DNA from 2 places in the Arthrobacter sp. UYCu712 genome. Region 1 is predicted to be linked to the other one. Evidence: riboswitches for the same ligand, from Rfam matches in the RefSeq annotation. Region 1 holds a riboswitch; the other holds the start of a gene.
What was found. Region 1 has a riboswitch for glycine ahead of gcvP (aminomethyl-transferring glycine dehydrogenase). Riboswitches for the same ligand answer to the same signal wherever they lie in the genome.
Positions count from the first base shown of each region.

Region 2: linked by a shared signal. The riboswitch ahead of gcvP (aminomethyl-transferring glycine dehydrogenase) and the one ahead of gcvP (aminomethyl-transferring glycine dehydrogenase) in region 1 are both predicted to bind glycine.

Region 1 covers NZ_JBEPOZ010000024.1:4,667-12,200, reverse strand. Annotated here, with positions in the region: gene ABIB51_RS18630 (putative bifunctional diguanylate cyclase/phosphodiesterase) at 1-1,286, shown strand, start outside; gene ABIB51_RS18625 (ABC transporter substrate-binding protein) at 1,264-2,199, opposite strand; gene ABIB51_RS18615 (MFS transporter) at 2,887-4,323, shown strand; gene ABIB51_RS18610 (alpha/beta fold hydrolase) at 4,334-4,945, shown strand; gene ABIB51_RS18605 (MOSC domain-containing protein) at 5,047-5,619, opposite strand; glycine riboswitch at 5,731-5,828, shown strand; glycine riboswitch at 5,830-5,936, shown strand; gene gcvP (aminomethyl-transferring glycine dehydrogenase) at 5,988-7,534, shown strand, end outside.
Region 2 covers NZ_JBEPOZ010000007.1:48,508-56,041, forward strand. Annotated here, with positions in the region: gene ABIB51_RS09085 (sigma-70 family RNA polymerase sigma factor) at 1-770, shown strand, start outside; gene ABIB51_RS09090 (Dps family protein) at 908-1,390, shown strand; gene ABIB51_RS09095 (MFS transporter) at 1,504-3,090, opposite strand; gene ABIB51_RS09100 (TetR/AcrR family transcriptional regulator) at 3,159-3,698, shown strand; glycine riboswitch at 3,894-3,992, shown strand; glycine riboswitch at 3,994-4,110, shown strand; gene gcvP (aminomethyl-transferring glycine dehydrogenase) at 4,160-7,021, shown strand; gene gcvT (glycine cleavage system aminomethyltransferase GcvT) at 7,031-7,534, shown strand, end outside.

The DNA.
Region 1 (7,534 bases):
GGGACGGCAGCCAGCCGGCCGTGATGATGCTGGACCTGGACAGGTTCAAGGAAGTGAACGACACCCTCGGCCACCAATTCGGGGACATTTTGCTGCGCCAAGTCGCCCTGCGGCTATCGGATGTACTGCGGCCCGGCGACACGGTGGCACGGTTCGGAGGTGACGAGTTCGCCCTGTTGCTCAGCGATGGGGGACCGAGAGCCGGCGAAAGTGTCGCCATCCGCATCAGCCGGGCGCTCGAGGCGTCGTTCACCCTCGGGGAGGCGACCGTCGGCATCGAGGCGAGCATCGGCATTGCGGCCGCAACCCAGGATCATGAGGACCCGACGTTGGAGGAGCTGCTCCGCCAAGCTGACATCGCCATGTACAAGGCGAAGGCGGACCGGTCCGGCTACGCGCATTTCTCCGCCTGCACTGACGACAGCACGTCGGATCACCTGACACTGATCGGCGAGCTGCGCCAAGCACTCGACTGCGAGGAACTGGTGGTGTTCTACCAGCCCAAACTCGCGGTGGACAGCGGCGAACTGCTGGGGCTGGAGGCACTTGTGCGCTGGCAGCATCCCGTCCGAGGGCTGCTCCTCGCCGGCGACTTCATCCATGTGGCCGAAGGGAGCACGCTCATCCACAGGCTCACAGACTTTGTTATGGCCCGTGCGCTCCGTTGCTGCCGAACCTGGCTCGATCAGGGGGTGCGGCTGCCTGTGGCAGTCAATGTCAGCGCCCGCAGCCTGTTCGACACAGGCTTCCCCGAGGTGGTTTCCGGGCACCTCGTCGAGGCGGACGTCGCAGCCGGGCTACTCACGATCGAGCTGACCGAGGGAGCGGTCATGGCCTATCCGGAAACTGCCTTGGACATTTTGCGGAGGCTGCGAGACATGGGGGTCCGCCTGGCCGTTGATTTCGGCACCGGCTACTCCTCGATGACCTACCTGAAGAACCTTCCCGTCCATGAGTTGAAGATAGACAGGTCGTTCATCAAGCATCTGACCCGCGACCATGACGATGCGGCGATCGTCAGAAGCGCCGTGGACCTGGGCCACGACCTTGGCCTGACCGTCGTGGCCGAAGGTGTCGAGGACGAGGGCACCATGGGGGCCTTGAAATCCCTGGGCATAGATGCCGCACAAGGCTTCCACCTGGGCAGGCCCATGCCGGAGGAGGATCTCTGGCAGTGGTTCTGGGAACGTGCCGGTGCTCCAGGTCAGGCGGCAGACGGGTCCTCAGCCACCACCGCTGGGCCCTTGCCGATAGCCGGTCTTATCAGCCTGCAGACCCCAGGTTGATGCCGACAGTTTCCTCGGCATAGAAGCTCAGGGCGTATTTGTGCAGTATTTTGTCGTAGGTGCCATCCGCGACGACGGACCGGAGGGCGAGCAGGAGGGCATCGCGGAGTTCTGAATCCTTCTTCAGGACGCCGATCCCGGTGTGCGCCGGCGCGTAGCCGGCATGGTTGCGGGCGTCCTCCACGACGTCGAACATCGTGCCGTTCCCGGCGGTCTGGGCCGCGTAGGCTGCGACCGGCGAATCGACGATCTCGGCGACGGCCCGGCCGGAATGGACCGCGCTTTGCACGTCCGTTTCGAGCGGCAGCTCGGCGATAATCATCGGCGCGGCTCCCCCCTCAAGGCATTTCGCGTCAAAACCGTGCAGGATACCGGCCTGCACAGTGCCTGTTTGGACTGCCACATCTTTACCGCAGAGATCCAGCACGTTGGTGATTTTCTGCGGGTTTCCGCTTGCGACGAGGATGGAAAACCCTGCATGGAGGTAGTCGACGAAGTCGAGTGTCTCGCGCCGAACCGGGGTTTCGCTCATGCCGGACATGATGACGTCATGTTCCCCGGACTGCAGGGATTCGATGATGCTGTCGAACGCCTGGGTCCGGAATTCCATTTGGACGCCAAGTTTGAGCCCGATAGCCTGCGCGAGGTCGTAGTCAAAGCCCGTCAGCTTGTTGTCAGAGTCCAGCATCTCCATCGGAGCGAAGGGTATGTCCGAGGCGACATTGATGACCCCGGCGGCCTTGTATCTGGCTGGGAGCGCCGCGGCGGCTGCCCCGTCGACGCCGCCGCTGGGCGACGCCACAGACTCTGCGGAATTTGCAGCGTCTGAACAGGCCGACAGGGCCACAACCAACGCGAGCCCGATCGATCCCACGAAGAGCCAGCCCGCACCGCCGTCATTTTTCGTTTTCATTGGAACTTTCCCCGAGTCTCGTGTGGCGTGGGTAACATCCTCCTATAAAAAACTGCCAGACACGCTTCCTGTGTCCGTTGTGACGGGCTAAAGTGCCCCGGCGTGACGGTGGAAGTGGGCCCCCGCAGCATCAATCGGGTGCGTGATGCGAGGCGAAGTCGACGCGTTGCACCGTTCCGGCGACTGACGTATTGCGCCCGTCTACACTGGGACCGCACCGGAGGATGTGGACCTGGCCAACAGCCAGAAGTCCATGTGCCTCCCCGGGAAACCTGTTTGGAATTAGGGGACTGAAATCATATGACCGAATATCGGCTGGCAATTCTGGATGACTATCAGCAAATTTCGGGCGACTATGCAGACTGGAATTGCAGGGGTCCGGAAAGTCGGTAAGGATGAACTCTTCCGGGAGTCCGAACACTCTCCTGACACCGCACCTGGGCTAAGTCACTCACGAGAGCTACGCGCAGTTCTACGGCGGAGCCCTCGAGGACGTCAAGGCATGGCTGGCCGGCGCCCCGGTCCGCCGATTGACGCCCTAGTCACCGTTCCGTTTCGAAACCAGGGAAGACGGGCGGAACGATGCGCAGGCCCCGGACTAATCCGGCGAACGGTGCAGTTATGCAGTCGGAGCCGAAACGGGTTTCGCGAGCAACGCGTTTTGGACGCCGATGGGAATGGGATGACGTGACAACAACGCCTGCGGAAGGAGTCGGCTTCCGTTCCAAACGCGGACCGGTCCTCATTGCCTTGATGCTCTCCACGGGGCTGGTGGCGATCGATGCCACGGTTGTGGCGACAGCGGTGCCTTCAATCGTGGCGGATATTGGCGGGTTCACATCGTTTCCGTGGCTTTTCTCCGCCTACCTCCTGGCGCAGGCTGTGTCAGTTCCTGTCTACGCGAAGCTCTCAGACGTCATCGGCCGCAAGCCCATCATGCTCGCCGGAATCGGGCTGTTCCTGCTCGGCTCGATCCTGTGCGGAGTCGCCTGGAGCATGCCGGTCCTCATCGCCTTTCGCGTGGTGCAGGGCCTTGGCGCCGGAGCAGTCCAGCCGATGGCCATCACCATCGCCGGCGATATCTACACGCTGACAGAGCGGGCAAAAGTTCAGGGCTACCTTGCGAGCGTGTGGGCGGTCTCCTCAGTGGTTGGCCCGACGCTCGGGGGAGTTTTTGCCGCACTCGGCATCTGGCGTGGCATCTTCCTCGTAAACATCCCGTTGTGTCTGGTGGCCGGGTGGATGCTGCTCCGGTCGTTCCACGAGAATATCGAGCGGGCGAAGCACCGGGTCGACTATCTGGGTGCGGCGCTGCTCACGATCTCGCTCACCCTGCTCATCCTCGGGGCCCTCGAAGGCGGCCAGGCCTGGGCATGGAACTCCGCCATCAGCTACGCAGTGTTCGCAGGCGGTGCCGTCTTGTTCGCCGCGTTCATCCTTGTCGAGCGGAGGGCAACGGAGCCGGTCCTGCCGCCGTGGGTTGCGTCTCGGCGGCTGCTCGCGACGACGGCGATGGTGTCGTTCGGCGTCGGAGCGGTCATGCTAGGCCTCACTTCTTACGTTCCCACGTTCCTCGTAGGAGCGCTCTCCACCTCTCCCATCCTGGCCGGGCTCGCCCTGGCTGCGCTCACGATCGGTTGGCCCATCAGTGCGTCCCAATCGGGCCGCCTGTATCTTCGAATCGGGTTCCGGAGGACCGCCCTGATCGGCATTGCAGTCACGGTCATCGGCACAGCAGTACTTGCCCTCACCGCTTCCGCCCCCAGCATTGGGTTGGTAGCGGCCAGTTGCTTCATCGTCGGACTCGGGCTCGGGCTCGTCGCGACCCCAACCCTTATTGCCGCCCAGTCGAGCGTCGAATGGAACGAGCGCGGTGTGGTCACTGGCACCAACCTTTTCGCGCGATCGATCGGCAGCGCCATCGGCGTCGCCGTTTTCGGGGCGATAGCGAACGCGGTCTATTCCGGAACTCCGAACGGCGGCACGGATCCCCATACGATCGTGTCAGCCTCCGCCGCCGTGTTCCTGGCCGTAATGATCGGTGCCGTACTCACCGTCGTCGCCGTTATCGGGATGCCCGCCACAAGAAACGTCCAACACGTACGCGCCGCCGCGCGAGGGTAATCCGGAAGGGGTGCCAAGAAGCCCCGGGGGCGAGGCCAAATCCTGGCTTTTTTGGTCGGAACTCATCCCGCTGCTGGCAGACCAACGCCAGGTGATTGCCGTCGAGGAGGAGGGCCACGGCCGCACCCAGCCCACCAGCCGGCCACTCACCGCCGAGAACTCCGCCGGCGACGTCCTCGCTGTTTTGGACCAACTCAACGTGGAAACCGTGGACGTGCTGGGATTCAGTGCCGGCGGCCACACCGCCATCGCGCTGGGACTCGGGAGTCCCGCCGTCGTCCGCCGGCTCATCGCCGCCTCCACCTTTGCGAGCCGCGGCGCCGTGCCGGCCGAGTTCTGGGACGGAATGGCGAAGGCCACCCTCGATGACATGCCGGACACCTACAAGGACGCCGACCGCCGCCTCAACCCCGAACCCGGCCACCTGGGGCGGCTCTTCGAGCTGGACCGCCGGCGGATCCTGGACTTCCCCCGGATGGCCCGACGAAGAGCTCGGCACCATCACGGCCGCCACGCTGGTGGTGAGCGCCGACCGCGACGTTGTCGCCGCCGAGTATGCCGCGCGGATGGCAGGCGCCGTCCCGGGCGCCCGACTGCTGGTGGTCCCCGGCGGCCATGGTGACTACCTCGGCGAGCAGGCAGCCAGCGGCGGGTAGCTGACGACGGCGGGACCTCCCGCCGTCGTCCTTTGAGCACGCCTGATCAGCGAGGCGCCGCGGCAGGCTAGGGCAACCGCGACGGGCGCAACAGGGTCGCGTCGCCTGCGCGTCCGGGGTCGAGCGGCACGGGGCTGATCAGCACTGCCGGTCCGCGGTGCAGGATGCCGTCGGAAAGCACCTGGCAGCGCACGCCGCCCCGCCCGCGCATGGCTTTGTGGGCACCCGGGGCGAGCATCTCATCCATCCAGACGCAAGGATGGGCAGGCCGCCCGGCCTTGAGCCGCACGAGGTCACCGCGCGATTCCAGTGCGAAATTTTGCCCGAGCAGCGGCGCCAGGTGGGCTCCCCTGAGGACCACGTTGCGGCGCGTCAGGAGCGGGTCGAGGGGTACCGTGCCCAGTTCCGCGGCGATCTCCTCGAGAGCCTCGATCGCGAACACTGTCACTGCGGCATCCATGTGCGCTGCCTTGCCGAAGAACCGATCACCGACGATGCCCTTGCCGGCCACCAGCTCCACGTGCTCGGCATCGGTGGTAGGGACATCGGCCGCGCCTTCCCGGGCTCGCCCGAAGTAGGCGTGCGCCGGCGACACGAGCAGGTGCAGGACCTCCACGTCATACCTGTAGCTAGCCGTCATCCTCCAAAACTATCGTCCCGCGGTACTACCGCCTTATGAGACCCGCTGTTGCATCCCGCCAAAGCAGCAGGTAAAGTGTGAGCCGTGTCACCCATTTAGTGGCACGGCTTATGATCTGCGGCGGGAGAGTCCTGCCGGTACGTTCAGCAGGCGCCGTAGGAGCAAATCCTCCCCAGGAATCTCTCAGGCCCACGTACCGCCGCGGCAAGGCAACTCTGGAAAGCAGTCCGGGAAACCGGGCTCACCGACGGTGCAAGTGGCGCCCTGCTAACAGCAGGCAAAGCGGAAACTCTCAGGTCCAATACAGAGCGGGGAGGAACCCGAATCATCGTGACGCTTTGGCGCCACCTGAATTATGGAGTTCCTCAATGACGGTTCAATCGTCCCCGTCCACGTTCGCAGACCGCCACATCGGCGCGCGCCGCCAAACAGACATCGACACCATGCTCAAGGCCGTCGGCTACGACAGCCTTGACGGCCTCGTCGACAATGCGGTTCCCGATTCCATCCGCCAGGAAAAGCCGCTCAGCCTGGACAGCGGACTCAGCGAAGTCGAGGTACTGGCCGAGCTGCGCATGCTGGCCGCGAAGAACAAGACCGCGGTCCAGATGATCGGCCAGGGCTACTACGACACCATCACCCCGGCCGTCATCCGCCGGAACATCCTCGAAGCCCCCGCCTGGTACACCGCCTACACGCCCTACCAGCCGGAAATCTCACAGGGCCGGCTCGAGGCGCTGCTGAACTTTCAGACCATGGTCCAGGAACTCACAGCGCTCCCGGTAGCCAACGCGTCGCTCCTCGACGAGGCCACCGCCGTCGCCGAGGCCGTGCTCCTGATGCGCCGCGCCAACAAGAACAAGCCGGCCCAGCACGGCAAGACCGTCCTGGACGCCGACTGCCTGCCGCAGACAATCGCCATCGTGTTGGGCCGCGCCGAGGCCCTCGGCTTCGAGGTGGAGGTCGCGGACCTCTCCAAGGGACTGCCCGACGGCGACATCAGCGGTGTCGTGCTGCAGCAGCCGGGCGTTTCCGGCCGGGTGTGGGACCAGTCCGGCGTGATCGCAGAGGCCAAGGACCGGGGCGCACTGGTCACAGTGGCAGCCGACCTCCTGGCGCTCACCCTGATCACCCCTCCGGGCGAGCAGGGCGCGGACATCGCCGTCGGCTCGGCCCAGCGCTTCGGTGTCCCGCTGTTCTTCGGCGGCCCGCACGCCGCGTACATGGCGGTCCGGAGCGGCATGGAACGCACGCTCCCCGGCCGCATTGTCGGCGTCTCCAAGGACAACGCCGGCGTCCCCGCCTACCGCCTGGCCCTCCAGACCCGCGAGCAGCACATCCGCCGCGAGAAGGCCACGTCCAACATCTGCACCGCGCAGGCACTGCTGGCCATCGTCTCCTCGTTCTACGCCGTCTACCACGGCCCCGACGGACTGAAGGCTATCGCCGAGACCGTCCACAACAACGCCCGCACCCTCGCCACCACGCTGAAGATCGCGGGCCGGGAACTGGTGAGCGACTCCTTCTTCGACACCGTTACGGTCCGTGTGCCCGGCAAAGCCCACAAGGTCATCACCGCCGCCGAAGCCCGGGGCATCAACCTGCGCCTCATCGATACGGACACAGTTGGCGTGTCAGTCGATGAGACGACGACGGCGGAGGTCATCTCCGCGGTCGTCGTCGCCTTCGGTGCCGGTCCAGTTGTGGAGGCCAAGGGTTTCGAGCTGCCCGAGAGGGTGCTGCGCACCTCCGAATTCCTGCAGCACCCGGTCTTCAATACCCACCGCTCCGAGACCCAGCTGCTGCGCTACATCCGCAAGCTCTCGGACCGGGACCTCGCGCTGGACCGGACCATGATCCCGCTGGGCTCCTGCACCATGAAGCTGAACGCCACCGCAGAAATGGAAGCGATCTC
Region 2 (7,534 bases), on a different contig from region 1:
TGGGCTACCTCGTCTCAGATTTGTGCTCTAAAGCGTCGCACCTGTCCCGCGACGACCTGGCGTCAGCGGGCGCCGTCGCCTTGATCACCTCGGCCGATTCCTTCGACCCGGATCTTGGTGTGCCCTTCGGAGCCTTTGCCCGCCGGCGGATCCTCGGTGCGTTCGCGGACGAGATGCGTGCGAGCGACTGGGCGACGCGCTCAGCGCGGCGGCGGATCAAGGAAACCATGTCGGTGCAGGAAACCCTGGCGGCCGCCCTCGGCCGTACGCCCACAGTCGATGAAATCGCTTCCGCCCTGGGCGTGCAGCAGAGCGTCGTCGAGGCAGCACTGGCCGATGCCTCCCGCACCCTCACGCCCCTCGATGACGCCGTCGTCGACACGCTGGCGGCCGAGACACTGTCCCCCGAACACTCTGTGCTCGCCGACGAAAGGCTGCAGTACCTCCGCGCAGCCGTGAAGTCGCTCCCGGCACGGATGCGCTATGTGGTCGAGGAGATCTATTTCGGGGACCGGACGGTCAAGGAACTCGCGGCGGAACTCGGCTCCACACACGCGGCCGTATCCCAGCAGCGTTCCGAGGCCATTCGGCTCATGCGGGACGGCCTGACAGCGCATTACGCGGACAATCCTGAGCAAAAATTCGAGCCGCAGTCCCGCATCGCTCCGCGGCGCCGGAATGACTACTTGTCCCAGCTGGCCGAGGTCACAACGGGCGGTATCACCCGGGCGATCTTCCCGCAGGTGCCGATCCTGAACGAGGCGGTCTGAGGTCCCCGCGGACCGTTAGTAAGCCGACTTAGTAAGCTGACCGAGAAATTCCCGCGGCACGGTCGCCCGCCTGCGCCCTCTGCGGTAGCGTCGGAAGCATCGCACCTAACGGTATTCGGACCTACTCAGGAGGACGCATGAAAGCTTCACCCACCCTCACAGCCAACTGCCAGGCAGTGCTCGCGGACCTGATCGAACTTCATGTCCAGGGCAAGCAGGCGCACTGGAACATCGTGGGGACGAACTTCCGGGACCTGCACCTTCAGCTGGACGAGATCATCGACATTGCCCGCACCTTCGCGGACGACATGGCCGAGCGGATGCGGGCCCTGCACGCCCTTCCGGACGGCCGCAGCTCTACGGTATCCAAGTCCACGTCCCTTGCGGAGTTCCCGGCCGGCCTGATCAACACCAAGGACGCCATCGAGAAAATCGTCGCGGCCCTCGAGGCTGCCGTCGGCACCATGCGGAAGGTCCATGACGAAGTGGACGAAGAGGACCCTACGACGGCGGACCTGCTGCACGAGTTCATCGCCAAGTTCGAGCAGTACGCATGGATGGTGAACGCGGAGACCATGAAGGCCACGGCAAGCGTCACCACACCGGAAGCCAAGAAGTAGCAGTCCGCACACCGGACCGCAGTCCAGGCGCCCGGCGCCGGGTTCATCCCGGCGTCGGGCGCCTGGCTTTTAAGCCTCGGCATCCACACCCGTCAGTGAGCACGCCCGGGCCGCTATTTGGCGGTCGGGACCTTCCGGAGGACGACGGCGGCCAGGACTGAGGCGGCAGCCATCAGGACCAGTGCGATGGCGGCCGTGATGTGCACGCCCGAATCGAAGGCGGTACGCGCGGCTGCGGTTACCGCGTCCGCGAGCGGGCCGGGAAGGGCTTGGGCGAGATCGACGGCTCCGGCGAGTGTCTCCCCGGCCTGGGCCACGGCATCCGCGGGTGCCGTCTCCGCGACGCCGCCGGGGAGCCGGAGGTTGCCCTGGTAGGAAGCGGTCAGAATGGAGCCGAGGATGGCCGTGCCCAGCAGTGAACCCACCTCATAACCGGTCTCGGAGATGGCTGCCGCAGCACCGGACTTCTCCGCCGGCGCCGCACCGAGGATCAGGTCATTGGAGATGGTTTCCGCCGCGCCGACGCCCAGGCAGAGGACCAGCAGGGCCGCCAGCAGAACCGCCGGGCCGTTGCTGTGGTCGCCGAAAGCCACCAGGAAATAGCCCGCGGCGCTCAGCAGCAGGCCGCCGGCCACCACGAAGCCCGGCCGGACCTTGCGCACCAGCGGCACCACGAGCAGGCCGGCAACGACTGTGGCGATCAAGGCAGGGACCATCGCGACGCCCGATTCCGACGGCGACTGGCCCTCCAGCAGCTGCAGGTGCTGGGCCAGGAAGAGGATGAAGCCGTTGAAGGAGAACAGCGCCAGGACGTTCGCCGTGATGGCCGTGCTGAAGACACGGTTGCCGAAGAGGCTGACATCCAGCAGCGGGGCGGACGTGCCCCCGAGCTGCTGACCGCGCAGCAGGGCACGCTGCCTGCGGATGAAGACGTAGCCCATGAGCAGGCCGAAACCGATGGCCGCCAGCGGCGCCACGGCAACGCCGTGAGTAGCCAGGTCCTTGATGCCGTAGACCACCGGGACCATGACCAGCAGGGACAGGACAATGCTGGGCACGTCCACCCGGCCGGGATTCGGGTCCCGTGATTCCGGGATCAGCACGGGACCGAGCGCGAGTAGCGGCAGGATGATCGGCACGGCAACCAGCAGGATGGCGCCCCACCAGAAGTGCTCCACGAGCCAGCCGCCGAAGATCGGGCCCAGGGCGGCGCCGCCGGAGAAGCCCGCGGCCCAGATGGCCACGGCGAGCCGCCGCCGGTTCGGTTCGGGGAAAATGTTGCGGATCAGGGACAGCGTGGACGGCATCAGCATGGCCCCGAAAAATCCCAGCCCGGCCCGTCCGGCGATCAGCCATTCGGCGCTGGGCGCGAAGGCGGTGACGGCCGAGACAGCCGCGAAGCCCGTGCTGCCGATGAAAAGAAGCCGGCGGCGGCCGATCCTGTCGCCCAGGCTGCCCATAGCCACCAGCAGCCCGGCGAGCACCAGGGGATAGGCATCGACAATCCACAGCAGCTCGACTCCCGAGGCGTCGAGGCCGCGGGCGATCGCCGGCAGCGCAAAAGTGAGCGCCGTGTTGTCCACCGCGACCAGCAATACGGGGAACATCAGCAGGGACAGTGCCAGCCAGTCGCGCCACGCCGCCCGCGGGGCGGATGCCGGCGTTGTGCTGGTGGCTGCAGGAATCGATGTAGTCCTCATAACTGATAACTATACCGTCCAGACGGTACAGTTAAGAAATTCCGGGCAGGGCAGGCATGATGGGATCCATGCCCAGAAAACCCGTCGCCCGCGAAGCCGTCCTTGACGCCTTCGAATCCCTGCTGATCGAAGAGGGTGAACGGGCGGCAACGGTGGACGCCGTGGCCCGGCTGGCCGGAGTCTCCAAAGGCGGGCTGCTCTACCATTTCCCGAACAAGGAAGCCATGGTCTCCGTGCTGCTGGAACGGCTCGACCGGCTCCTCGGCGAGGACCTCGGGAGGATGGCCGCCGCTCCGGAAGGGGCTGCCGCATACTTCATCAAATCCTCGGTCTGGGCCGACACCCCGATGGACCGCGTCTTCGTCGCAGCCACCCGGCTGGCCGAAGTGGCCCACGAGGAAACCCTGCAGCGGATAGCCGCCGCCCAGGCGGGCTGGCTGGAACTGCTCGCCGCCGACGTCGGGCCGGGCATGGCCAAGGCGGTCCTCTACATGGGCGACGGGCTCTACTTCAACGCGATGCTGGCCCGCGGGCCGGGCGGACCGCTCCCGCAGGTCGGCGGGGATGTCGCGAGCCTGCTGGCCGCCGTCGAACGGCTGCGTGGCTGAGCCGGACACCGGGCAACTCCGGTCCGCCGAGGTCGCCGGAAACGCGCGAGGTCGCCGGAATTTTCCGGCGACCTCGCAGCCTTCCCGCGATTTCGCGTCCGGCCGGGGTCCTGGCGCCGTCATGGTTTGCGGTGCGGGGCCGGGCGTAGGACAATGGAAGCTGTGACTGCGGTCACGAGCAATTGAATATGCCATTGATCTGCGGCGGGAGAGTCCTGCAAGTAGGTACAAGCAGGCGCCGTAGGAGCAAACCCTCCCCAGGAATCTCTCAGGCCCATGTACCGCCGCGGCAAGGCAACTCTGGAAAGTAGCAGGCTGTCATCTGACATGCTGAGCTCACCGACGGTGCAAGCCGAGCCATGCGAAAGCACGGGTCCGCGGAAACTCTCAGGTCCAATACAGAGCGGGGAGGAACCCGAATCAATGCGGCGTACCCTGCCGCCTTAGTTATGGAGTTCCTTGTGACTGTTACCTCAGCCTCCACGTCCTTCGTTGACCGGCACATCGGCGCCCGCCGCCAGTCCGACGTCGACGCCATGCTGAAGGCTGTCGGCTACGACACCGTCGACGCGCTCGTAGACACCGCCGTCCCGAAGGACATCCGGCAGGACTCCGACCTCGCGCTCGGCGCAGCCCTGAGCGAAGTGGAAGTCCTCGCCGAACTGCGCAGGATTGCCGGGAAGAACAAGACGGCCGTCCAGATGATCGGGCAGGGTTACTCCGACACCCTCACCCCCGCGGTCATCCGCCGCAATATCCTTGAGGCCCCGGCCTGGTACACGGCCTACACGCCGTACCAGCCAGAAATCTCGCAGGGCCGGCTTGAGGCGCTGCTGAACTTCCAGACCATGGTCCAGGACCTCGTCGGGCTCCCCATCGCCAACGCCTCGCTGCTCGACGAAGCCACCGCCGTCGCCGAGGCCGTCCTGATGATGCGCCGCGCCAACAAGAACAAGACGGCCCACGACGGCAAGACCGTGCTGGACGCCGACTGCCTCCCGCAGACCATCGCGATCGTCAAGGGCCGCGCCGAGGCGCTCGGGTTCGAGGTCGAGGTCGCCGACCTCTCCAAGGGACTGCCCGACGGCGTCATCAACGGCGTCGTCCTGCAGCAGCCCGGCGTCTCAGGCCGCGTGTTCGACCACGCCGCCGTCATCGCCGACGCCAAGGAACGCGGCGCCCTCGTCACCGTCGCCGCGGACCTGCTGTCCCTCACCCTGATCACCTCCCCGGGCGAGCAGGGCGCGGACATCGCCGTCGGCTCGGCCCAGCGCTTCGGTGTTCCGCTGTTCTTCGGCGGCCCGCACGCCGCCTACATGGCAGTCCAGAAGGGCCTGGAGCGGTCCATGCCCGGCCGCCTCGTGGGCGTGTCCAAGGACAACGCCGGCGTCCCGGCCTACCGGCTGGCGCTGCAGACCCGCGAACAGCACATCCGCCGCGAGAAGGCCACGTCCAACATCTGCACCGCGCAGGCGCTGCTGGCCATCGTCGCCTCCTTCTACGCCGTCTACCACGGCCCGGACGGCCTCAAAGCAATCGCCGAGACCACGCACGGCCACGCCCGGACCATCGCCGCCTGGCTGAAGGCCGCCGGCCTGGACGTGCTGCACACGAGCTTCTTCGACACCGTCACCGTTTCGGTCCCCGGCAAGGCGGAACAGATCGTCGCCGCCGCCGAGGCCAAGGGCATCAACCTGCGCGGCATCGACGCGGACACCGTCGGCATCTCCGCGGATGAAGCCACGACGGCGGCCATCGTCGCCGACGTCGTTGCCGCGTTCGGCGCGACCGGCACCCACGCAGCATCCGGCGATGGCTCCGCTTTCGGCCTGGATCACGCCGTCCAGCGGACCTCCGACTACCTCCAGCACCCGGTCTTCAACACCCACCGTTCCGAGACCCAGCTGCTGCGCTACATCCGCCGGCTCTCGGACCGCGACCTGGCTTTGGACCGCACCATGATCCCGCTGGGGTCCTGCACCATGAAGCTGAACGCCACGGCCGAAATGGAAGCCATCTCCTGGCCGGAGTTCGCCTCCATCCACCCCTTCGCCCCGGAATCCCAGACTGCCGGCTGGCGCGAACTGATCGAGGACCTCGAAGCCCAGCTCACCGAGATCACCGGCTACGACCAGGTCTCCATCCAGCCCAACGCCGGATCGCAGGGCGAACTCGCCGGCCTCCTGGCAATCCGCGGCTACCACCTTTCCCGCGGTGACGACCAGCGCAACGTCTGCCTGATCCCGGCCTCGGCCCACGGCACCAACGCGGCCTCCGCCGTGCTTGCCGGCATGAAGGTCGTCGTCGTGGCCACGGCCTCCGACGGCACGATCGACCACGGTGATCTCGCCGCCAAGATCGAGGCCCACAAGGACGCACTGTCCTGCATCATGATCACCTACCCGTCCACTCACGGCGTGTACGACGCCGACGTCCGCGAGGTCTGCGACGCGATCCACGAGGCCGGCGGCCAGGTCTACATCGACGGCGCCAACCTCAACGCCCTCGTCGGGCTCGCCCAGCCCGGCCTGTTCGGCGGCGACGTCTCGCACCTGAACCTGCACAAGACCTTCTGCATCCCGCACGGCGGCGGCGGCCCCGGCGTCGGCCCGGTCGCGGCCAAGGCCCACCTGGCACCGTTTATGCCCGGCAACGCCGCCGATCCGGCCAACGGCGCCGACGGCACCCCGATCTCCGCTTCCCGCTACGGTTCCGCCGGCGTGCTGCCGATCTCCTGGGCCTACGTGAAGCTCATGGGAGGCACCGGACTGACCGACGCCACCAAGTCAGCGCTGCTCGCGGCCAACTACATCGCGGCCCGCCTCAACGACTTCTTCCCGGTGCTTTACACCGGCGAAGGCGGACTCGTCGCCCACGAATGCATCCTGGACCTGCGCGAAATCACGGCCAGGACCGGCGTGACCGCCGAGGACGTGGCCAAGCGTCTGATCGACTACGGCTTCCACGCCCCCACGCTCGCGTTCCCGGTGGCCGGCACCCTGATGGTGGAGCCCACCGAGTCCGAGGACCTCGGCGAGATCGACCGGTTCATCACCGCCATGGTCTCCATCCGCGCCGAGATCGACCAGGTGGCGCACGGCGACTTCACCGTCGAGCGCAGCCCGCTGCGCAACTCCCCGCACACCGCCGCCGCCGTTATCAGCACCGACTGGGCCCGCGAATACCCGCGCGAGCAGGCCGTCTTCCCGGTCCACACGCTCCGGCAGGACAAGTACTTCCCGCCGGTCGGCCGGGTCGACGGCGCCGCCGGCGACCGGAACCTGATCTGCTCGTGCCCTCCCCTCTCCGAGTTTGAGAACTAAGGATTTCTGATGACTGAGAACTACACGGCCCTTTACGAAGAGCACAAGAAGCTCGGTGCCTCCTTCACGGACTTCGGCGGCTGGCAGATGCCCCTGAAGTACAGCTCCGAACTGGCCGAACACCACGCCGTCCGCAAGTCCGCCGGGCTGTTCGACCTCTCCCACATGGGCGAAGTCTGGGTCACCGGCCCGGACGCCGCAGCGTTCCTGGACTACGCCCTCGTCGGCAAGATCTCCGCCATGTCGATCGGCAAGGCCAAGTACTCGCTGATCTGCAACGAGGACGGCGGCATCATCGACGACCTCATCACGTACCGTCGTGGCGAGGCGAAGTTCCTGGTGGTCCCCAACGCGGGCAACGCCAAGGTCGTGGCCGCAGCACTGGCTGAAAGGGCCGGGTCCGGCAAGGAGGGAGGGTTCGACGTCACCGTCGGGGACGCCTCCGCCGGGACCTCGCTGATCGCCGTGCAGGGGCCCATGGCCCAGGAGATCCTGCTGCGCCTGGTCCCCGCC